3 regions of the Bacillus sp. GW823-FHT06A10 genome follow, and region 1 is predicted to be linked to each of the others. Evidence: riboswitches for the same ligand, from Rfam matches in the RefSeq annotation. Region 1 holds a riboswitch; each other region holds the start of a gene.

Region 1 (8,279 bases):
AATAGATGACTCCTTTCGAAATGAATTCCAATTTTTAAACACCTTTATAAATACATCTTGCGTGATATCATCTGATAAGTGTGGATCTTTCGTAATAATAAATGAATAATTCCATACATCTTGCCAATAATCTTTTATAACATAGTCCAGCTCATCATGATTACACTTTTCAATAAACGTCTGTTCCATTTCCACACCTCAAACTTATTTGAATAAACATAAGACTGCCCTCACTTTTTTATTATGGTTTCAATATATAGACAAGATACAAGTTTCATTTGTTCCATTGTTTATCTTTTTCAGGCAGAATAATACTACTAAAAAACAAGTAAAGCATACAATGATAAAAATCCACTCACAACAATCTGTTTTTTTGAATTTAATGTAGCACTCCACTTGTCCATTTCAATTTGCTATCTCCTTCTATTTACCATTAGCAATGCCAACTTTTCAGAAATGAAAATTAAGATAAGGCATTAACTTTCTAGAGTCGCAGCAAAAAAGCATTCTCGATTAGAAAGAATGCTTTTTTGAAATTTAATTGTTCTATATTTTCCCCAATTTATATCTTTGAGTTAAGCAAACATGTAATAAATTTAGTCAAAAAATTCACCATATAATTAAGTATTATTTCTGAAATACATGTTTTACTTTTTCACCTGGAACGTTACTTCCTCCTCTTCCTTTTACATCTTCAATCATCATTGTAACAATCATGTCTGGCGCATTTGCATCGAAAGCTGCGAACCATCCCAGTTCTTTTCCGTCTGCTTCTTTCGACTCTTTCAGTTCTGCTGTGCCAGTTTTACCAGCAAGCGTTACACCATCAACCTTTGCAATTCTCCCTGCACCATCAGGGTCATTAATGACTTTGATTAATGCACTCTTTAATATCTCTTGATTCTTTTTAGAAACCACATTTTCTTTCCAATTCCCTGCTACTTTTGCTTCTTTTAAAAGATATGGCGACGGAATATTCCCTTCATTCACAATCGGTGCATATGTTAATGCTAAATGAAGTGGCGTCATTAATACTTGTCCTTGTCCATAGCCCGTGTCTGCTAGTTGAATATCGTTTTTTATCCCATCTTTTGCAATGATTGAAATAGGAAATTCGTATTCGATTGGTAATTTTTCATGAAATCCGTACTTTTTAAATTCCTTTACATACTGATCTTTTCCCATTTTCAAAGCTTGTTGAGCAAAATAAATATTATCAGAGTACTTCATTGCCTTATCAAAATCAATTGGACTTGCATCCTTTACACGCGTTACATAGTAATTTCCCCAAGATGAATCTTTTGTCCACTTCAATCCTTGAATTTTAAATTCTTCCTTCGGATTTATTGTGTTTGTTTCCAAACCAATTGCACCTGTGATCGTTTTAAATACGGAACCTGGTACAAATGCTTGTGTAAAGCGATTCGTCATTGGTAGTTTCGAGTCGTTACTCCATGCTTCTCGTTGGGCTTTCGATGCTCCTCTAACTATTATATTTGGATTATAAGCAGGGCTACTTACAAGTGCGATTGTTTCACCTGTTTTAGGATTGACCGCTGCACTAGACCCTGCTTCAGTTTTCATCTCATTAAAGATTTTTTCTTGAATTGCAGCATCAATTGTTAACGTAACATTTTCTCCTTCTTTTGCTTCTTTTTTTGCTACGTTTTTAATCTCTTTCCCCTTCTCATCTTCTATAAATACGCGTCCACCCTTTTCACCACGCAATTTATTTTCTAACACTTTCTCTAAACCGGTCTTACCTACTAAATCATCTGCTTGATAACCTTGTTTTTGAAGTGATTTTAACTCCTCCGCATTCACCTTTCCGATATATCCAGTTAAGTGTGCCGCTGCTTCACCTAATGGATACGTACGAATATTTACTGGGCGAGATGAAACTCCTTCTAATTCAATATAATCATTCTGTCTGGTTCCCTCTTTTAAAATACCAATTGGTACAAAGGAGTCTGGTTTTATCCATTTTGCTGTGAGCTTTTGTTCGACCTCTTCTATAGACATATCAAGTAATTGTGCTACTATTTCTTTCGTTTGCACTGCTGTTTCGCCTAGTTTCTCTGGAATAATTCCAACCTCAGTTGCTTTACCATTCGTTGCAAGCCCTTTTCCATTGCGATCATATATTTCTCCGCGTTTTCCTTGCTCTATTTGCATACGTACTTTGTAATCTTTTTTCATACCTGGGAAGATGAAGTCTGGTGTCCAATCTGTTTTCCAAGACTCTTTATCTTTCACAAGTTTTGCTTCATGGATGAATGAAACTGGTCCTACATCCGTATCCATCTTAACTTCAAAAAGAAAAAGCTCTTTATCTTTCGTATTCTCTCCTTTCATTTTAACTTTTAAATTCTTAGCTCCAATCCCCTCATATATTTTTTGATATTTTTCTGTAAATTCTTTTTTAGAAATCGATTTTTTGGCATGATCTGATAAATGATCATACATATTTGCAAACTTTTTATCATTCCATAAATTAATATATTCTTCAAATGCTTGTTTTGGCGGTTCGTTTTTATTACATCCTACCAACATAACTGCGAAACAAATGAAAAACAGCATCCATAATTTTTTCAATTCAATCTTCTCCCTTAGTTAAAAATGATAATTCCTTTCTTAATTTATTTAATAAAAAATGTTTTAACGCTTAATAGACAGTGAAAGTAAGGATATTGTTCCATATTTACAAAAAACTAAAAAAGAGTGATAAGAATTCCGTAAATTTGGAATCCTCATCACTCTCGTTTGATATTGTGCAAATCATGAATATGAAATAATAATTTCTAATTTTAAAAAATAATTTTAATTTTCCAACTAACGAGATAAAAATCATGTATTTGTTCTATTTTTAATAATTCATAAATTCGTTGAAATGTTCGCATCAAATTCATCTGATGTTTTGGTATCTATTTTTCTCCCATCAATTGTCATCTTTATTTTTTGTTTTTGGTTTGCTGTTACCACCCAAGCGTTCGGTAAATAACGATCTTCATGGGATAATGTAGACGGTGAATTTATAACCTTTCCTCCTAAATATAGCGTAGCAGAAGAACCTCCATCCATTGCCATTGCATTTATAGCGCCTTTTTCATATAGAATATCTTGACACTCTTTTAACGTAGCCCCTATACTATGCGTCTGTCTACCGTCAATAACTAGAAACATAATTGTACCATCTTCTTTTTGGGCCATAATACTTCTTGGAGCCGACCCCCAACCGCCGTCTCCTTCTGTAATCATTTTTTCTCCATTTACAATTAACTGTGGCATAAATCCAGCTGCGGAAACGACTTGTTTATCCAACAGTTGTTGGGTAGAATAATTTCCTGTTATCATTTGACCAAACTTTGTTAATCCCGTAATAATTGTAGGGGCATTTCTATCCATATTTGTATCAATAGCTTTCCCATTTTCTATCACAATTCCAGTAGCAACATTTCCTCCACCCCTTCCTGTTTCGTCAGCAAATCCACTTGCATTCACAGCAACAAGTGCATGATTACGTTTTGCCATTACGCTAATTTTTTCTCCCCTGTTAGCGCCCTGTGTTCCTTGATGGCTAACAAGTTTAACATTGAAGGGATTGCTAATAGTAACTAATTTTCCTTCAAAAAGAAAGCGACTATCTTTGTTACTTTTAATCGTTTCTACATCAATTTCTAATGGCTGATTTTTAAATTCTTCTAATCTTTTTCCTGCTATTTTTTTATAAATATGCTCATCACTATTTGACCATTTTGGATGATTAATTCTATCTTGCAATTTATCTAGTTCCTTTTGGGATAGGAATGTATACTTCGCATATTGTGGATGCTGAGAAGTTAGTATACTCCCAGCCATTGTTATGCGAAGCTCCCGGCCATAGCTAGTACCAAATAATATTCCTATGCCAATAAGCATGAAAATAGACAATAGAAGCAAAATTCGTTTGAAGATTTTTCTTAGATGTTTCATAGTTTTATCCTCCGGTATTAATTACATTCAATGAATCTTTTAAAATATTTTTTAATAAAGACAAAGGTGTTTGATTTCCTCATGCCTGAATTCCCCGCTATATTTTAGCAATTAGGGCAAAATACTTATTCCGAATTTCATTTTTTCAGTGTATATTTATAAATTTAATAACATTTTTGCAACCATGAAATAAATTACTAATCCTGTTCCGTCAACAAATGTTGTAATAAATGGACCTGAAACAACTGCAGGATCTAGTTTTAATTTTCTTAGAATCAAAGGTAAAACAGCTGCTACAAGAGAGGCCCAAATAACAATAAATAATAAAGTAATTGCTACAACTTGTGCAACTTCTGTTCCAACTCCTAACATATAAGCACGAGTGAGCCCAGCTATCCCAAGTGCAAGTCCAAGAAGCATACCTATTGCAAATTCCTTTTTCATTACACGGAAAATGTCTTTAAATTTCACCTCTCCAATACCAATTGCACGAGTAATTGTTGCTACAACCTGTGTTCCTGTATTCCCTCCAGTACCTACTAATAATGGAACAAAGAAAGCAAGGGCAACTACAGTTTCAATTTCGTCTTCAAAATACTTTAATACTGTACCTGTATATGCCTCAGCAACAAAAAGAAGTAATAACCATGGTAGACGTTTGAAGAAAATACTCCAAACGCTAGCTTCAAAGTAAGATTGATTCAACGGTTCACTTCCGCCTAACTTTTGAATATCTTCTGTAGCTTCTGCTTCCATAACATTCATTACGTCATCAAATGTTATAATACCAATCATTTTATTATTTACTGTTATCACAGGTATGGCTGCTAAATTATAATTTAGTAGCTTTTTTACAACTTCTTGCTGGTCAACTTCAGCATGTACTGAAATTACCTCTGGCATCATGATAGTAGATAATATCTCTTCATCTGCTGCTAGTAATAACTCATGTATGGAAACGATTCCCTCAAGATAACCATGACTATCAAGAACATAACTATAAGATATTGATTCTACATTTTCAGAATGTTCCCTAATGTACTTCAATGTCATTTTTACTGACCAATTTCCTCTAACTGCAACAAAATCACTTGTGACAAGACTTCCTGCCGTTTCAGGTTTGAAATTCATCAATTTTTTTACGTTATGTTTTGTAATTTTGTCTAGATACGCCATTAATTTAGCTTGTTTTTCAGGATGAACCGCTAGAAGTAAATCTACTAATTCATCAATCGGTTGTAAATTTAGTAACTTTTTAGCTTTGTTTTCAGATAAGTGAATTAAGATATTATATTTTTCTTCTGCACTCATATATTGAAGCATTTTAGAGCTTTTTAATACGGGAATCGTATTTAGCAATATGATTTGATCTTCAATTGAAAATCTTTTTACTTCTTGCGCAACATCATACGACGGAAGACGTAAAACTTTCTCTGCATCCAAATTATTTTTGGTTACAAGTAATTCTTTTAATAATTTCTTCATGTTAACTCCTCCTCATATTGCTAAGGGAGACTCTAGAGTTTCATGAGTGGTTTTGTTTTATTTTATCTGTCTAAAATTTTTTATTAGAGCAATAATAGTTACATTGCAATCAATTCATTATTTAGAATTACCTCCTTTTTGAATATAGACAAGATAAAAATAAATAACATTAAACAGAAAAACCTTTACTCAAAAAGGAGTAAAGGTTTTATCACAATACAAATAAATGATTATTAAGACAGCTCTGCCGAAATCACAGAGGTGCCTTTCTACCAAATCGTATACCACTCCCTCGTTGAGTTTTAGCACTGTATAGCATAGGTTTTTATAACCAGCTACATTAAGAAGGGCCTTAATCCGACCGTTCCTGTTGACCCATTGGCGTCTCTCGACATTTTTGGGCAGCAGCGTTTCTCTATACAGGAGCCTCACCTAACAAAGTTTATTGAATTACTTCAAAATTTAAACCAGAATTTAATATTTGTCAACTGACTTTCAATTCCATTCATAAAAAAATCTTTTATAGAAAATGAAATTATATTTTATTATAAATTTAAAATTCCCCTTAAAAAACATAGAATTCAAATAGATTTAATTCGAAGAAACGTAATAAAACATATGAAACTTATTGTTTTTAATCAAATTCCAACTTTATAACAAAAGATGAATAATTAGTCATTCTGTATATCAAAAGAACATTCACAAAAAAATCTTCTTTTATGATTAAAATCTTCTTTACTGTTTATCAAATTTATATGGTTAAACTACTTAATCAAACGATACACTACAAGTCAAAAATATGTACTTATACAGAATGATTACAGACATTTTTTCATATCATTTCTCAAAGAACTATAAAGCAATAAAACAAATAAAATTAGCAATATGGTTGCTTGACAAGCAAAAAAAATATATTTATGCTTGCTACACGAAACAAACACATAAAATTTATATTGCTTAACCTGTTAGGTGAGGCTCCTATGCAAACACAGGCTATTGCCCAAAAATGTCGAAAGACGCCAATGGGTAGAACAGGAATTGTCGGATTAAGGCTCTTCTTAAGATAGCTAAGTAATGAATTTTCATTACTTTACGTTGTATAGTGCCAAAGCTCTACTAGAGGGAAAAAAGCCTTATTTACTCATGCCATTTTGAATCCCTCTAGTTACATACTAGGGGGATTTTTGCGTAAAAAACAGGGAATAAGCGATAGAATCTTCCTAAACAAAAGTCATATTTAGTAATTGACGAGAACAAGATTCTATTCATTAGCAAATGTAATATTATGTTTTGTTTTAAATCAGGAGGATATTAAAATGAAAAAAATATTAAAACTCGATTATCTATTGCTCCTTCCTCTATTCATAACATGTACTTTAGGTATTATCATGATGTATAGTGCAAGCTCCATTGTCGCTGTCCAACATTACGGTTATAACAGTAGACATTTTGTTGATTCTCAATTAACAAAGCTACTTTTAGGAACAATAGGATTAATAATTTGTGCTTTACTCCCATATGAAATATGGAAAAAACGAATAGTCTCAATCTGTATTATGGTTGGGGGGATTTTTTTATTAATTATGGTTTTATGGAAAGGAAAAGTGGTAAATAATGCTCAATCATGGATCTTTGGAATACAGCCAGCTGAATTTCTTAAATTAGGAACAATCCTTGTAACAGCCCGTTTTTTTGCATTGCGACAAGAACAAGCTAAAAATAACTGGAGTGGTATCGGAAAACTTTTATTTTTTTTAGCTACAATTTTTTTTCTTATCTTTAAACAACCAAATTTAGGATCTGCACTTTTAATATTAGGTATAGGTTTTAGCATATTTCTTTGTTCAGGAATAAATATAAATCTACTAATCAAAAGAACTACCATCGGTTCTATTTTATGGTTACCTATTTTATATTATTTGATTCAATATAGTTTATCAGAAGTTCAAAAGACACGTATTACTACGATTTTCAATCCCTTTCTTGATGCGCAAGGAAATGGATACCAGCTTGTAAACTCTTTTATTGCCATGGGCTCTGGAGGAATCACTGGTCGTGGATTTGGAAATAGCATACAAAAAACAGGTTATCTTCCAGAACCACACACTGATTTTATAATGGCAATAGTTTCTGAAGAACTAGGATTTATTGGTGTATTTATTCTATTGGTTGGAGTTTTGACTATAGTACTTCGCTCCTTAAAAATTGCACAATTATGTGTAGATCCATTCGGCAGTTTTATAGCAATTGGTATAGGATGTATGATTGGTATGCAATCAGTTGTAAATTTAGGTGGTATTACGGGACTATTTCCTCTTACAGGTACTCCATTTCCATTTGTAAGTTTTGGTGGAAGTTCTTTAATGGTGAATTTAATAGCAATAGGAATATTGCTTAATATCTCAATTTTCAATAAAATAAAACTTTCTCCTTTTTAAAATCTATTGTACTTTAGTCATTTTTGTTACATTTAGAGAGATTATGCAGGCTTTCATAATGATTTGATTAAACTGTAGATTTATTAATTTTAAACCAACATTTAAAATATTTTATAGCATAGAATAGACAGTATACAGTAGACACCACTAATATCTACTAGGTGAATAAAAAAGAAGGAGAAAATAAATGACTCTAAATATAAATAGAGTATTCCCACGTAATTGGTATGCTGTGAGTTATGTAAAAGATATAAAAAAGATCCCAGTAAAAAAAGAGTTACTGGCAAAGATTTTCTATTATATCGGGATGAAAAAGGCGAAGTTCAGGCTCTATCACCTTACTGCCCTCATCGTGGCGCTGACTTATCACTGGGACAAGTAGTA
Region 2 (8,279 bases), 910 kb from region 1:
GTTTTTTCACCGATACCTTTTACACCTGGATAATTATCACTTGTATCTCCCATGAAAGCTTTTGCATGGACGATTTGCCACGGCTCTACACCTTTTTCTTCCATGATTTTCTCCGGTGTGTAATATTCGTAATTTCCAATTCCTTTACGCAGAAGCATAACTGTAACGTTCTTATCAACAAGTTGAAGTAAATCTGTATCACCAGTTAAAATATAAACTTCAGCTTCATTGCAGTATTGTTTTGCAAGCGTACCGATACAATCATCGGCTTCGTAGCCTTTCATACCGATAACTGGAATGGATAATTTTGCAGTCATTTCTTGCACTAAATCAAATTGAGGAATTAATTCTTCTGGTGGCGCTGCACGATTTGCTTTATAATTCGAGAACGATTCTGTTCTAAATGTCGTACTTCCCATATCCCAGCATGTAACGATATGTGTTGGTTCGATCGCTTGCGTAGCTGTTAACAAGTGTTTCATATAACCATGAATCCCGTTCGTAGGGGTTCCATCTTGTCGTTTCATAAATTGTCCGTAGACACTTGTTGCGTAAAAAGCACGAAATAATAGTGCCATACCATCAACTAATAATACTTTTTTCATAATTCCTCTCCTATTAAAAAAATAATAACCTCACGTTATCACGTAAGGTTATATAAATAGATTACCATTCTACGTTTTTGCTCAACTTTGTCTATTATACATTGTTTTTGTATATTTAGCACCATTAACACATTAAGACGTTCTACTACAACAAGTATGCAATATGCCTGAATACGTATTTTTTCCAGTAGAAACAACGACAGCCTTTGCACTTCCACTAACGATATGTGAACCTTTAAAACATACATTTTCAAGCTCAAGTGGATTATAATCTTTCATCCGTTTTAATGGAATAAATCGTTTACGTTCAAGGTGATAGCAGCTTTCAAACTTCTCTATACTCGCTTCGTTTCCCGTTAACACAGACTCATTCACTAATAAATCATCTGCATAAATAATACGTACATCAGCTGGCACAGCATCTCCAGCCGAAAGAAAAATCATATCTCCAGGTACAAGTTCTTGCACTGGTATCTCCATCATTTTCAGTTCACTATTTAGCCCTGTACTACTAGAACATTCTACTCTAGATACAGTAATCGTTTCACGTTGTAACTCATCACACACACGTTGTTTTGAAAAACCTGGAATCATGCCACCAAGCTTCATCATTACTTCTGTAAGAATTGCTCTTTTTGAAGTTAGTTCATTTCGGCCATATACTTGAATACGTTTTTGCGCCTCTTTCATTGATAGTCCGTCTCTTGTTGTTTTAAAATATGCAAATACAGATTTTACATCTCTTGTTGCAATTTCAATTAATAAATCTTTATTTTTTTGGAGCATTGTTTGTTCTTTTATTGATTTTTTATTTAGTTTATATGACGTGTTACCCACAGTTTTGTTTGCATATAACATATTATCGTCTCCTCCTTTACAACATAGGAAGAAACGCTTTGTTTCTCAATTTATCCACTTTTCTGTGAAAGTTGTCTAGCGCTTTATAAACGCTACATTGTGATAAATATAGAGGGAGGAACAAATCGTTTCCTGCCTACATCATATATTTTTGATTTGAAGTATATGGGTAACGGAACCGAGTCAGAATTTGACATGCTCCTCACCTCCTCGTTTAATTTTATAGTTTATACTATGAAATTACTCATAGCTTGGTAACAAAAAAGACCCCTACCCTTAAGAGAGTAGTGGCCATTACATACACAAATAAACGATTTCTAATATAATTAGAAATCTACGGACCTCTCCCTCGCCGAGTTTTAGCACTGTATAGCATAGGTACATTACCAGCTACGTTAAGAAAAACCTTAATTCGATCATTCCTGTTGACCCATTGGCGTCTCTCGACATTTTTGGGCAGTAGCATTTCTCTATACAGGAGCCTCACCTAACAGAGACTTATTTTCATTACATTGAAAATGTTACTCTTATTTAAAATAGATGTCAACAGTAGCCTACAATTTTTTCAAAAGGTATGGCAAACTAACGTATATAAAGTGAAACTTTAATCAGTGGGGGTTTTGTTCATCCCCCACTGATTATTAGCCCTCACCAATCGGGCTGCCCGGCAAATAGCGGGATAAAATAAAAAACTTTACGTTTAAACGTAAAGTTTTTAATAAGTTATACAACCAGCGATTACAATCCCAATTGAAAGCGATAAAAACATAAGAAAAAGACCGACTGCTTGATTATCTTCTTCGAGACTTTTGTTTATATTAAAGCGTGGTGTAAGCCACTCAGCTAAATAAAAGACGATAATTTGAGCCAAAATCCCAACTGCTCCCCACGAAATCATATCAAGAAGTGAAATTGAATTAGCTGCTGTCGAATATAAAACAACAGCTAACCCAAGTAATCGTCCTCCAAGCACATAGCTTACCGCCTTATTTCCTTGAGCCATTAACTTAAATTCCTTTACTTTCGTTGTCACTTCCATCAAGAACAGACCTATACATAAAAGGCCGAGTGTTACTGCTAAATATAATAAAAAATTAATCATTTTTTCCCCTCCTTTTTATACCTACCGGTAAATAGTACGATTCATTTCCTGTAATCTTTTCTCCCGCACGAATACCGATACTACTCGCTTTTCCAGCAATTAAAAACGAACCAAACACATATGACAGTTTCTCGATCCCTTTTTCTGTTTCCAAGGATACGACTGGCAGTTCGGTATACTTTTGAAATATCGGCAGTGACGCTTTATACGTTTCGTGTGCATTTTGAAGCATAATATTTTCGTCTTTATCGCGAATCGTAATTGTATCTCCTTCTCTCCCAAATGAAGGTTTTTGAACGAAAGAACCTTTTCCTAAAAATAAATCTGGTTCTAAATATGTAGGTAACATATATTCTTTAATCCACTGTTGTTCCTCATTTGTATAAAAGACCTCTTCTTCTGCTAACCCCCAAATAAGACACTGAATTGATTTTGGCTGAAGTAAAAATGCTGACAAAGGATTTATTATAAAAAGCTTTCCGGCTTTTACAAGTTGCAGCAGTTCCACACCTACCAAATCTCCTGTTTCAGGATCTTGATCCTCAATTAAATCTTCTATCGGATACGTTTGGCGATATAAAACATCAATCTTCGTCCCATCTTTATCAACTAGAGCATCCTTTGTAATTCTAAGTTCTGACATTGGCACTACTTTATTTTCAACATGGCATAGCTGACTTAAATACATAGTGGTATTCCAATCCTCGATATGTTCATGATGTGCTGTAAAAACAACATTTGGATTATCTAATCCCTTTGTCGCTTCCATTACTGCTTTCGTTACACCAGAAGATAGCAATCGTTCTTGATCCGAGTTTGGATCATCATAACCTAGATTTTCACATACTTTCCCATTCATTTGAAAACATTCCACAATAAAAGTTGGTGTATCACTATTAAACTCAAGCATTTTGATTTTGTTATCCTCTGTTACAGCAAAATCAAATCGCGAAATTACAGATTCAGGATAAAGCCCTTTCATTCTAATGAATGATAAACTCGCGGATGGAAAGCCAAGATCTAGAAGCTGTTCGTCACTTAAATTACGCAGCAGTCTAGCAGTCTTAAAAAATATTTTCCCCATTCGTTCAGTCGCTAAGTGTAATTGGTCCAAAGTCTGATTTGTTATAGAAAAAACATGAAACAAACTATACTCACATTCATATAAATCCGACCAAAAATTCGGATATTTTAAATAAAATTCTTTTCGATCCCTTATGTATTGCGACATATTTTAGCCCCCAAATCCTCCCTTTGAACCGCTTCCAATTCCACCTTTAAATTCAGCAGACGATTGATACGATTTAAACGCCGATGAATTTTTAAAAGTAGATTTATTTTGATAGTATCGCCCACCATAGAAATAATGCCCACGATAACCTGAACTACTATCATCACACTGCCATACCCCAAGTTCATCATCCCAATCCCAATCAGAACAACTATTATCATTCGGTTTTGGGGGAAGATCTTGTGCGCAACCAAATAAAGTGCCAGTCATTAAAGACGTTACGACACCACCTACTAGCCATTTCGTTTTTGTCACCTTCGCACTCCCCTTTTTAAATTCTATTCCTATTATATAGGATGGCATGATAAAGTAGAAGAAAAAGGAAGAAGAGGGATTAAATGCGCTTAGAATATCGACTTAATGATGAAACGAAAGGGTATCCTGCTTTATGGAACTACGCCAATATTTCTAATTCTGAAATTATCGCACGCATGACTTGTGAATATTTTATTAAAGAGAAAAATACTTATGTTGTTACTGCAACTTCGGTTGATCCAGACGGAACAGCAGTTATTTATATTCAAAAAGAAGTTTTCGCCAATGACCCTTCAGACCCTACATACTCCCACATCGGTTTTGAAATTAGAGAACTAAGTGAAACGAGTTCAAGCTTAGTAGATAGTCAAGATGTATGGAACTACGAAGAAATTTTACCATCTCTTCATTCAGATATTATATATATTCAGCGAGACGGCATGTCTATGGAATTCTCCTTGGATTCAAGAGAGATTGATGAAGACAGAAAGTGCTACATTTATTACGGAAACTTCACAGGTGAATCAAGATAATATTGATATATCTATGCAACAAAAAAACCTTACGTATAAAACGTAAGGTTTTTATATAGCCCCACATATGCCGTTCTCTCTAGATGTCCATAAACCTGCTCTCACAGGTGGATGCTCTCACAAATGTTTGTAACTTCCTTCTTAAAAAGATGGCATGTTAGCTACATTTAAATATTGAACTTCCATATTAAACTTATTGGTTTAAGACATGCATAAGCTACGTACACCGTAGGAATTTTATATAAGGTTAGTTGAAATAAGACCCCCGCACGTGCCGCTCCTCGTAAATGTCCAAAAACCCGCTACTCGCAGGTGGATGCCCTCACAGTTACCGTACATCTTCCTCCACAAGGAAGGCTTGATGATGGTCGCTAAATATTGAGCTTCCGTATAACTAACATCGGTTTTAGACATAAATAAGTTACGTACACCGCAGGATGTATTATTTACTTGTCGTTATATTATCACATTGTTTCCAATGTGTAAAATACAAAGTTTTTCGAGCAATCTCTTGCTTGTGACCTTATTTTAATACAAATTATTTTTGCATGCAAGTGATTAATCTTCTTCTTTTGCAATTTGATTTTCTGGATAAGAAATCCAATCACTCCAGCTACCTGCATACAATTTAACATTTTGGAATCCAGCCAATTTTAACGCAATGATATTTGGACATGCCGTAACACCAGAACCACAATATACAATGGTTTCCTTATCTTTCGACAGATTTTGAAATCGTTCTTGTTGCTCAGCTTCATTCTTAAATTGTCCTGATTGCAACATTCCATCCTTCCAAAAATAGTTTGTTGCTGTCGGAATATGTCCTGCTTTATGATCGACAAGTTCCTCTACACCAGCATAACGTTTTGGCTCTCTTGAATCAATTAACGTAACATCTGCACCTGCCTGGATATTCTCTCTTACTGTTTCCATCGATACAAGCATATGATCTTGTATGTTAGCTTTGAATGTTTTTCGTATAGCAACAGGAATTTCCGCTGTCGTCGGTAGTCCATTCTCTTTCCAAGCCGGGAAACCACCATCTAATATATATACTTTCTCATGTCCTACATAGTTACATAACCACCATAAACGAGCAGCATTTGCACCGGCTTGACTGTCATACGCAATTACTGTCGTATGTTCATCAATACCAGCCTCCGAAAGCTTGTCCGCAAACTCTTCAATGCTTGGCAACGGATGGCGGCCACCATGTTCTGCTATAGGACTTGATAAATCTAAATTCAAATCAAAATATAACGCATGAGGAATATGTTCTTCTTCATACTTTTCTCTACCCCAATTAGGATTCGCTAAATCAAAACGACAATCGATTACACGGACGTTCTCATCTTCTATATGCTCACGTAACCATTCGACTGTAACTATCATCTTTAACGACCTTCTTTCTCTTGTAAACGACTTACATACTCCATAACCATTTCTTCTGTAACATATTTACGCTGCAAGGTAACACCATTTTTTGCAAGATCATTAATTTGCTTTGTTACAACATTAATGACATCAACCGAAAATTCTTTCCCATTTGACGCAAGAGATACGGCTGCTTCAATAGCTGCTTCACGCTGCGCATCTAATTGTAAACATGCTTTTACACTTTCATTTTGTTTACGAGAATGTGCTGTAATTGCTTTATGTACTTCCATCTTCTCTTCCCCCTAAATAAGTTATACGTTCTAATTCAATTCCATTGCAAGCCGAATCATATCACGGCATACAATGCCATTTTCAATAATCTCTTCTTCATAATGCTTCGAAAAGTAATCAAAATCAATAGAAAAAATACGAAATCCACATTTTTGATATAAAGCAAGTTGTGAAACACTAGAATTGCCTGTACCAATTTCAAGTTTTGACATACCATATCCTTTAGCAGTTTCTACGGCATGCCTTAATAGCTTCTTCCCAATCCCTTTTCCTTGCAAATGCTCTGCAACCGCAATATTCATGATTTCCATCGTCTTCGGCCTTGTTTCCAAAAGAACATACACACCGATGATGCTGCCCCCTTGCTTTGCTACGTATGTTAACCCTCTTTGTACATATATAGCTATTTGCCGTTCACTTGGATCAGCAAGTAGCAATAAAGACTTCGGTATAGCCTCTTTTAAAATACGTTCTATTACAAAAGACATAAAAAATCCCCCCATCTCTATTGTTCTAAACCCTCCTTGTCTACCATAAATAATAGAAAGGAGGGATTCACCATGGACAACAATGAGAAAAAATGCAACGTCATCTCTATTGATGGAAAGAAGAAGAAAAGCGACACGTATTCCTATCCAAAATTAGTAGTTGAAAATAAAACATACGAATTTTCTTCATTCGTCTTATGCGGTGAAACACCAGATGGCAGACGACTCGTTCTTACTCATATGATTTCTACCGATGAATTTGCTGGATTTGTCAAATCTTTAGATACTGTACTGCAAAAGAAAATTGAACGAATCTTTTTCTCATAACGACTATATAACATAAATTTCTTTTTCAATCTCTACTAACTGATTGTGCAATTGTTCTTTACTTTGTTCATATAGAGATACATCGATCGTTTCAGCCAATGCAAACAATATACTTTCATAATAGTTCATTACATCTTGTTGCATCACTTTTTGGAATAAGTTCCACTTCATATCCCATTCTTGCTTATAATGATGGACAAATAAATCTTTTTCATCGGCTACATAGTTTGATACAAGCGGTTCTAATACAGATTTAGCGTCTTCTTGCATAAAAGCTTTGTCATTCTTTTCAAAAAAGCTTTTCTCATTTTTAAAATGTGCCAGTGCTTTTTTGAAATCTTTTATTTCAACTGAAGGGAACGGTTCTTTATGTGTAATATCTTTATATTCATACTCAACTGTTCCATTCATAGAAATTGATTGATTTTCTACTTTACAGTTCACTACAATTTCGTCCTTTGCACGCTTCATCGCTTCGTCTATCCATTTTTCAAGACGTAATGATGTCGCACGCATTTCTTGTAATAAATCATGCTGAATAAATGCTACTAATTCCATAACACACTGTTGCAATTGTGTTTTCACATTTCCATCCGTTCGAAGTGACGCCGGATTAATAAATTCAGTAAACACATCGTTATAACGTAGGAATAGACGCTGTTGCACGTAATAAAGCAACTCTTTCACTTCATTTTGCATCGCCTGTTCTTCAGCAAGTACACTATATGATGAAATAATATGAAGTAGTTGATCACGCTCTGCTTCATATTTTTTCGTTTGCTTCTCTTTCTCTTCATTCCCCTGCTTTGCACCATTTATCATGTTTACTAAAAGCTGATCTGCCCCTTGCAACGCACCATATAGAGCATGCACAGAAACAAGCATTAAATCTCTCATCATAAAGGACGTAAATGATTCCTCAAACTTAGTAATTCCAGAGTTTTGTAAAATACCATACTTCTCTTTTTCAACATTCTTTCCTTGTTTCTCTTCAAGCGCACATAAACTTGAAATTGCAAATAAACGCGGATTTCTAATACCGTATTGCAGTAGCTGATCTGCGATATAACCTTTTACCATTTCAAGTTCTTCTTCAGACTCTGCTAAATCCGCCGCATTAATTAAGAAGAACATTTTATCAAGGGCAAAAGT
Region 3 (8,279 bases), on a different contig from region 1:
GTCTAGGAAGATGTTAATGGTAAATGGCGTGTGGGAGGATCATATGCGCTGGGTATTGTTAAATGAGTAATAGAAAGCAGATGGTTATCTAGACATGTAAACCATCTGTTTTTTGTCTTGTATTTCGAAACTTTTGCGAAATTCTGTTATAATTAATAGTGTTACATACATAATGGTAGTGCAGGAGGCGCAGTCTTATGATTAATCAAGAACGTTTAGTAAATGAATTTATGGAATTAGTACAAGTAGATTCTGAAACGAAATTTGAAGCAGAAATCTGCAAAGTATTAACGAAGAAATTTACAGATTTAGGTGTAGAAGTATTTGAAGATGACACAATGGCTGTAACTGGTCATGGTGCAGGTAACTTAATTTGTACTTTACCAGCAACAAAAGATGGTGTTGATACAATCTACTTTACTTCTCATATGGATACAGTAGTTCCTGGTAATGGAATTAAGCCTTCTATTAAAGATGGATATATCGTATCAGATGGTACAACAATTTTGGGCGCGGATGATAAAGCTGGATTAGCATCAATGTTCGAAGCAATCCGTGTTTTAAAAGAGAAAAATATCTCTCACGGTAAAATTGAATTTATTATTACAGTCGGAGAAGAATCAGGTCTTGTTGGTGCAAAAGCTTTAGATCGTGAGCGTATTACAGCGAAGTATGGCTACGCATTAGATAGCGATGGAAAAGTTGGTGAAATCGTTGTTGCAGCTCCAACACAAGCGAAAGTGAACGCAATTATTCGCGGGAAAACAGCTCACGCTGGTGTAGCACCGGAGAAAGGTGTATCTGCAATTACTATCGCAGCGAAAGCAATTGCGAAGATGCCACTTGGTCGCATTGACTCTGAAACGACTGCAAACATTGGACGTTTTGAAGGTGGTACACAAACGAATATCGTTTGCGATCATGTACAAATCTTTGCAGAAGCTCGTTCTTTAATCAATGAGAAAATGGAAGCACAAGTTGCGAAAATGAAAGAAGCATTTGAAACAACTGCAAAAGAAATGGGTGGTCATGCAGACGTTGAAGTAAACGTTATGTACCCAGGATTTAAATTTGCTGATGGCGATCACGTTGTAGAAGTTGCAAAACGTGCAGCTGAAAAAATTGGTCGTACACCTTCTCTTCACCAAAGTGGTGGCGGAAGTGATGCAAATGTAATTGCAGGACACGGTATCCCAACAGTTAACTTGGCAGTTGGTTATGAAGAAATTCATACAACAAACGAGAAGATTCCTGTTGAAGAGTTAGCAAAAACAGCAGAATTAGTTGTTGCAATTATTGAAGAAGTAGCGAAGTAATAGAATAGAAAAAGCGTGTAAATCAATTGTGATTTACACGCTTTTTATTTTGATTCGATTGTTTTTACAAGGCGTATAAGCCAATACAAGAAAAATCATAGCAGTATATAATATTAGACGAGAGAAAAATTCAAACGTATTCATGTTGAAAATTGGAAGGAGTAAATAATTATGATGATTAATATAACTACAAGGAACATATAGTTAATTTCACCATAATCAGCCTCTTTCACATGTGTATCCTCTTTATATGGATTATAAAAAAGAACAAGTAATTATTATAACTATTGTGCAAAATTTGATATAATAAAAGAACGAACGTTCTGATTAGGGAGTGAGTACTATGCGAGAAATGTATCCGAAAAATGGTCGTGTAATTTTACATGTAGATATGAATTGCTTTTTCGCATCTGTTGAAATTGCTCATGATCCATCATTACAAGGAAAGCCATTAGCGGTTGCTGGAAATGAAAAAGAGAGAAAAGGAATTATCATAACATGTAGTTATGAGGCGAGAGAATACGGAATACGTACGACGATGCCCCTTTGGGAAGCGAAAAGGTTATGCCCGCAATTAGTTGTAAGGCGTCCTAATTTCACATTATATCGCGAAGCTTCATTTCAAATGTTTCAAGTCCTTTCCCGTTTTACAGAAAAGATACAACCAGTCTCAATAGATGAAGGATATTTAGATATTACAGATTGCTACGCACTTGGTTCTCCTCTTGAAATAGCAAAGATGATTCAACAAGCACTATTAACAGAGTTGCAGCTTCCGTGTAGTATTGGAATCGCTCCAAATCTTTTCCTAGCAAAGACCGCTTCAGATATGAAAAAACCACTTGGTATTACCGTGCTTCGAAAACGCGATATTCCAGAACTGATTTGGCCACGTCCAGTTGGAGCAATGCATGGAATTGGTGAGAAAACAGCTGAAAAATTAAATGATATTCATATACAGACAATTGAACAGTTGGCAAAGGGAGACGAGCATATCATTCGCGCTAAAATTGGCAAGCACGGTGTTGATTTGCAAAGGCGTGCAAAAGGTATGGATGATAGGGAAGTGGATCCGAGTCAAATGGGACAGCATAAAAGTGTCGGTAACTCGATGACTTTTTCAAAGGATATGGATGAAGAGAAAGAATTACTTGATATGTTAGAACGTTTATCAAAGTCAGTGAGTAAAAGGTTACAAAAGCGAACCCTTGTCAGCTATAATATTCAAATTATGATTAAATACCATGATAGACGAACAGTAACACGGAGTAAGCAATTGAAAAATGCGATTTGGGAAGAACGCGATATTTTTCAAGCAGCATCCCGTTTATGGAAGCAACATTGGGATGGTGATTCCGTTCGTTTACTAGGTGTTACAGCTACTGAAATAGAGTGGAAGACAGAATCGGTGAAACAATTAGATTTGTTCTCATTTGAAGAGGATGCAAAAAAAGAACCGCTACTTGCTGTCATTGATCAAATTAATGATAAGTATGGAACACTGCTTTTACAACGAGGTAGTCAACTACTACGTAAGCAAGAGAAGTCGTTTCAACAAAAGTTAGAAAATAAATTTATGTAGAAGGTGTCATGAAGTAGTAAAAATCATGACACCTTTCCTATTTAACTCGCTTCTAAATCTAAAGAAGTCTTCCATCCAGCTCCAGTAACGCCAGATTCTAATAGCATTCTACTTACTATTTTTTCAATTAAGATAGCTGTATTTGTCTTGCAATGTAATATAGCCTGTATACAAACTTTTTGATTAGAATCTACATCTTCACTATACAACTCTTTTAAACTGAGCCCTTCTGTACTTACCATATGCATAAGTAAAAAACGAATATGTGCTTCAGTTTCTTCTGAACAAGTAAGGGAAAGTAAGTAGTTCGTTTGTTCAGGTGATTCTTCTTTTGATTTTTTATTCATAAAAAGAGCAATTGGGCGAAGAAGTATATTTGCTAGTAACACGCCGGCTGCACCTAATATAGCTGCAACGAGGAAACCGGCGCCTGTAAGAGTACCGACAGCAGCTGCACACCATAAAGTAGCTGCCGTATTTAGCCCTCTAATACTAAAACCATCGCGGATAATAACGCCACCCCCTAAAAAACCAATGCCACTAACGACTTGAGCAGCAATGCGTGAGGGGCTAGCATCATGATCAAGCATGACGGATAATAAAACAAATATACAGGCACCAAGTGATACGAGAGCATTTGTCCGTAACCCAGCCATTCGATGTCTCCATTGTCTTTCCATTCCGATGCAAGCTCCTACAATAATTGCTATAACTAATCTGAATATAATGTCGTACCATACCATCATGGTCACCTCCATATATAAATATGTGTTATGTCTTTTAGAATGAGCGGGGAATACCCACTCATTCTTATTTTTACAACCAGCTATGAAACTTTTTAATATAAAGCTTTTTCAGGAATTGTGTTAAAAAAGCGTAGCCTAATAGTATTCCTACTAACCAAGGGAAGTAGCTAAGTGGCAATGCTTGTAAACCAACGGCTGCACCAAGTGGTGAGAATGGAATATAAATCCCGATTGCCATAATAAGAGCGGTTAATAAAACGACGGGTGTTGATGCAGTGCTTTGAATAAATGGAATCTTCTGTGTTCGTATCATGTGAACAATTAAAGTTTGAGTTAACAATCCAACCACAAACCAACCGGACTGGAATAATGATTGCTCGCTCGGTGTATTTGCGCCAAATACATTCCACATGACTACGTATGTGATAATATCAAATATGGAACTAATTGGGCCGATACAAATAATGAAGTTTCGTAAGTTTGCAGTATCCCATTTTCGGGGTTTTTCTAGAAACTCTTTATCCATTTTGTCCCATGGAATAGAAAGTTGTGAAATATCATAAAGTAAGTTTTGAATTAAAAGATGAATGGCAAGCATCGGTAAAAAAGGAATGAAAGCACTTGCTACTAACACGCTAAACACATTACCGAAGTTAGAGCTAGCTGTCATCTTAATATATTTTAAAATATTTCCGAATGTAGTACGTCCTTCTACAATCCCGGCTTCTAATATAGTTAAACTTTTTTCGAGTAGAATAATATCAGAAGCTTCTTTCGCAATATCAGTAGCAGTATCAACAGATATTCCGACATCAGCTTCACGTAATGCTACAGCATCGTTAATGCCGTCTCCCATGTAACCTACAGTGTGTCTGTTTCCTTGTAATGCGTGTATAATGCGAGATTTTTGCATTGGATTAAGCTTCGCAAATACAGTCGTTTCTTCAGCAAGTTTTGCTAATGCTTTATCTGGTAAAGAATCAATCTCGTAACCGAGGATTGGTTCGCCGATATCTAATCCAACTTCTTTACAAACTTTTCGTGTAACAATTTCGTTATCGCCAGTTAAAATTTTTACTTGTACACCATGCTTTTGTAATGCTTGAATTGCAGCTGCTGCAGATGGTTTCGGTGGATCTAAAAAGCCGATATATCCAGCGAGAATCATATCAGTTTCGTCTTTTACTGCGTACTCTTTATCATTTATGTTTCTATCTTTTTTATAAGCCACAGCAATAACCCGCATACCTTCACTATTCAATGTCTCGCTTAGTTTTTTGACATTTGAGCGTATTTCCTCAGTGAGTGTAACGATTTTTTTATCCACTTCAGTGTAGTTGCAAATTGATAAAATTTCTTCTACGGCACCTTTACAAACCATTGTATGTTCACCTGAAATATCTTTTACGATGACTGACATACGCCGGCGGGCGAAATCGAATGGAATTTCATCTAGCTTTTGAAAAGCTGATGGGTCAAATGTATTGTTTTCCTCTGTATGCTTAATAACAGCTTTATCTATTAAGTTTTTCAATCCAGTTTGATAGAAACTATTTAAATAGGCAAATTGCAAGACACGATTGCATTTATTTCCACTAGAATCTAAGTGACGAACAAGGACAACTTTATCTTCTGTTAAAGTTCCGGTTTTATCTGTACAAAGAATGTTCATAGCACCTAAGTTTTGAATAGAATTTAGCTGTTTTACAATTACTTTTTGTTTAGACATGTTAACGGCACCTTTAGCTAAATTAGCAGTTACAATCATTGGTAACATTTCAGGTGTAAGACCAACAGCAACGGCAATAGCGAAGAAGAAAGCTTCTTGCCAATCTCCCTTTGTGAATCCGTTAATGAGAAGGACGATAGGCGCCATAATAAGCATGAATGTAATTAAGAGCCAGCTTACTTTGTTTACACCTTTATCAAAGCTTGTTTCTACACGCTTTCCGATTACCTTATTTGCTAAAGAGCCGAAATACGTATCGGTACTTGTTGAGATGACAACAGCTTTTGCGCTACCACTTACAATATTTGTTCCCATGAAGCAAAGGTTTTCCATATCGAGTGGATTGTAATTTTTTTTCATGTTTTTCGGTAAGATATGCTTATTTTCTGTATGGTAGCAGTGTTCGTATTTTTCTATAGGAAGTGCTTCCCCTGTCAAAGAAGATTGATTAACAAATAAATCTTTAGCGGATACAACACGCACATCAGCTGGAACGATATCACCAGCTGAAAGGGAAATAATATCGCCAGGTACAAGCTCTTCAATTGGAATTTCTGTTGTGTAATTTCGATTTAAATTCGTTACATTTTTTGTTTCATGTACAAATCCATTTATTCTAAATACGCTCGCAGTTGTTCGAACCATAGCCTTTAACTTATCGGCAGCTTTTTGAGAACGAAATTCTTGGGAAAACCGAATCGTTGCACTAAGTAGTACCATTGCAGATACGACAATTGTTCCTTGTATGTCATCTGTGAAAAAGGAGAGTGCTCCAAGAGCTAATAAAACGAAAATAAATGGATTTTTAAATGCCAGCAGAAATTGAATGTACCACGGCGCCATTTTATTATGAGCTATTTCGTTCGGACCGTATAAAGAAAGTCTACGAGCCACTTCTTGTTTAGATAATCCATCTTGTGTTGTTTCTAGAAGTTTTAACGCAGAGATTACATCTTGTGTTGCAACCTCCACTAATAATTCGTTATTTGTTTTCACGCTATCTTGCTCATAAGCATGCTTTGTTTCTTGTCTTTGTAAATTAAACATCGGTAGTTCCTCCTCTGTCATGAAGGAGGAAACAATCTGTTACCTAACTAACTATTTGAAATGGTGAGGAACAGTTTCTTTCCTACCTACATGATGAAATATGAATGTAAAACGTATGGGTATCTGGGCCGAATCATCAATTGCCAACTGTTCCTCACCTCCGTACAATTTAGTAGTTTCTGAATATGCTATGTTTGTTTCATAGTAAGGTGCATATAGACGTAAAAAGACCTTTACTCAAAACGAGTAAAGGTCTGAATTCGCAGTTAAAAGAGTCCACAACAAAGACTGCTAGTAGACATAAATAAAAACAGTTTTTGTGTATGACAAAATACATGCACCTCTCCCTCGTTGAGTTTTAGCACTGTATAGCATAGGTACTGAAACCAGCTACGTTAAAAAAGGCCTTCATTCCGACCTTTCCTGTTGACCCATTGGCGTCTCTCGACATTTTTGGGCAGCAGCGTTTCTCTATACAGGAGCCTCACCTAACAGAGACCATATTCAATTACATGTTGAATGTTAGCACTGTAAAATCGTAGTGTCAATATCTTTTTTATCTGTGTTTTTAAAATATTAAATGGATTTATAATAGATATATGGGATGAAATACATGATATTAATTATAAATAATGTGGAAAATAAATATTTTTATAAAAGGGGAATTTGTAATGGTACCACAAAATTTTATTATAAATATTGAGAATCAAAAGTGGTTGTTTAATGAGCAGGAAGATTTATGTTCTCACGGGGAAATTTATTTAAATGTGGATGGAACGATTATTACACAAACAGGTATGGATGAGGAATGGGGAATAAGTGAATCAGCTTTAGCTCTGTTACGAACTTTAGATAAAGAATATATTTGTGATATTGAAAATGAAGAGGGGCTTATTTTGCATGGATGTGGCACTAGGCTCATGTTAGGATGCCCAATTTCAATTCATTGGACTATAAACCATATAGGTGAAAATGTGGTTTTAAAGGATTTTGTCAAAGTTATTTCTACTGATCAAAAGGCTATATACTATGAAGGGCTTCATATAGAAGTAAATGAAAATGAATATAGAAAACAAATTGTTTCTTTTGCGCTACAAGCAAAAGAATTATTCAATAAATCAAATGAAAAGATAATTTTAGATGAGTTTGATCAAAGTATGTATACAGACTTTTGGACGGAATATAATCATTTGCTAAATAAGTATAAATAAAAAAGCACTGTAACCAGTGCTTTTTTATTATAGATTACGAGATTGTAGGGTTTTCAAAAATAACAATCTCTGAACTGTTTGTAGTTGAAACGCGTTGGGCGTAATATGTTAAAGCTGAAGAAATATATGCTGGTAACGTATCATTTGTATGTGATGTTGTATATTCATGGATTAATTCCTTTAAAGTTGTCCATTCTAATTGTGCTGGGTGATCAGACACGAAAGAACTTACCCAGCGATCAAATGAAGATGAAAAATCAGTTTGTAAACGAAATACTTCTTTCATAATAAAACGCTCCCTTAAAATGTAGTATAATCATTTTAACACAAAACACGAACGATCGCTAAATTTTTTGAGTATAATGTTCGTGTTATATAGTTGTCTAGATGATTGGTTATGTAAATTCAATTTGCCATTTGAAATAACATTCCGTAAGATGAGAGATAGAGTATATTTAGAGCTGGAGGAAAGAAAGTGGAATTTGTATTTTTAGGAACTGGTGCAGGTGTTCCTTCAAAAGGAAGGAACGTTTCAGCAATTGCTTTACAATTGTTAGAAGAACGAGGACAAACTTGGTTATTTGATTGTGGCGAGGCCACGCAACATCAAATATTACATACATCTGTACGTCCGCGCCGCATTGAAAA

Evidence for each region. A riboswitch is a leader RNA that binds a small molecule or an ion and turns the genes downstream of it on or off. The one in region 1 is predicted to bind magnesium.
Region 2: another riboswitch for magnesium. It lies ahead of AC1Q8M_RS04215 (P-type ATPase actuator domain-containing protein); the one in region 1 lies ahead of AC1Q8M_RS08560 (FtsW/RodA/SpoVE family cell cycle protein).
Region 3: another riboswitch for magnesium. It lies ahead of mgtA (magnesium-translocating P-type ATPase); the one in region 1 lies ahead of AC1Q8M_RS08560 (FtsW/RodA/SpoVE family cell cycle protein).

The regions. Positions count from the first base shown of each region.
Region 1 covers NZ_JBXAHT010000001.1:1,696,548-1,704,826, reverse strand. Annotated here, with positions in the region: gene AC1Q8M_RS08580 (RNA polymerase sigma factor) at 1-189, opposite strand, end outside; gene AC1Q8M_RS08575 (penicillin-binding transpeptidase domain-containing protein) at 628-2,595, opposite strand; gene AC1Q8M_RS08570 (phosphodiester glycosidase family protein) at 2,875-3,972, opposite strand; gene mgtE (magnesium transporter) at 4,129-5,457, opposite strand; M-box (ykoK) riboswitch at 5,739-5,904, opposite strand; M-box (ykoK) riboswitch at 6,412-6,588, shown strand; gene AC1Q8M_RS08560 (FtsW/RodA/SpoVE family cell cycle protein) at 6,774-7,895, shown strand; gene AC1Q8M_RS08555 (Rieske 2Fe-2S domain-containing protein) at 8,118-8,279, shown strand, end outside.
Region 2 covers NZ_JBXAHT010000001.1:787,667-795,945, reverse strand. Annotated here, with positions in the region: gene AC1Q8M_RS04220 (5'-3' exonuclease) at 1-605, opposite strand, end outside; gene AC1Q8M_RS04215 (P-type ATPase actuator domain-containing protein) at 738-1,463, opposite strand; M-box (ykoK) riboswitch at 1,800-1,965, opposite strand; gene AC1Q8M_RS04210 (DUF350 domain-containing protein) at 2,179-2,565, opposite strand; gene AC1Q8M_RS04205 (glutathionylspermidine synthase family protein) at 2,558-3,796, opposite strand; gene AC1Q8M_RS04200 (hypothetical protein) at 3,800-4,111, opposite strand; gene AC1Q8M_RS04195 (hypothetical protein) at 4,195-4,644, shown strand; RNA gene ssrS (6S RNA) at 4,699-4,882, opposite strand; RNA gene ssrS (6S RNA) at 4,904-5,086, opposite strand; gene AC1Q8M_RS04180 (sulfurtransferase) at 5,203-6,036, opposite strand; gene AC1Q8M_RS04175 (YpbS family protein) at 6,039-6,311, opposite strand; gene AC1Q8M_RS04170 (GNAT family N-acetyltransferase) at 6,342-6,800, opposite strand; gene AC1Q8M_RS04165 (DUF3931 domain-containing protein) at 6,873-7,127, shown strand; gene AC1Q8M_RS04160 (dynamin family protein) at 7,131-8,279, opposite strand, start outside.
Region 3 covers NZ_JBXAHT010000002.1:671,346-679,624, forward strand. Annotated here, with positions in the region: gene AC1Q8M_RS18345 (GNAT family N-acetyltransferase) at 1-70, shown strand, start outside; gene AC1Q8M_RS18350 (tripeptidase T) at 198-1,316, shown strand; gene AC1Q8M_RS18355 (DNA polymerase IV) at 1,660-2,898, shown strand; gene AC1Q8M_RS18360 (MgtC/SapB family protein) at 2,940-3,641, opposite strand; gene mgtA (magnesium-translocating P-type ATPase) at 3,715-6,420, opposite strand; M-box (ykoK) riboswitch at 6,756-6,923, opposite strand; gene AC1Q8M_RS18370 (hypothetical protein) at 7,092-7,631, shown strand; gene AC1Q8M_RS18375 (DUF3932 family protein) at 7,666-7,917, opposite strand; gene rnz (ribonuclease Z) at 8,107-8,279, shown strand, end outside.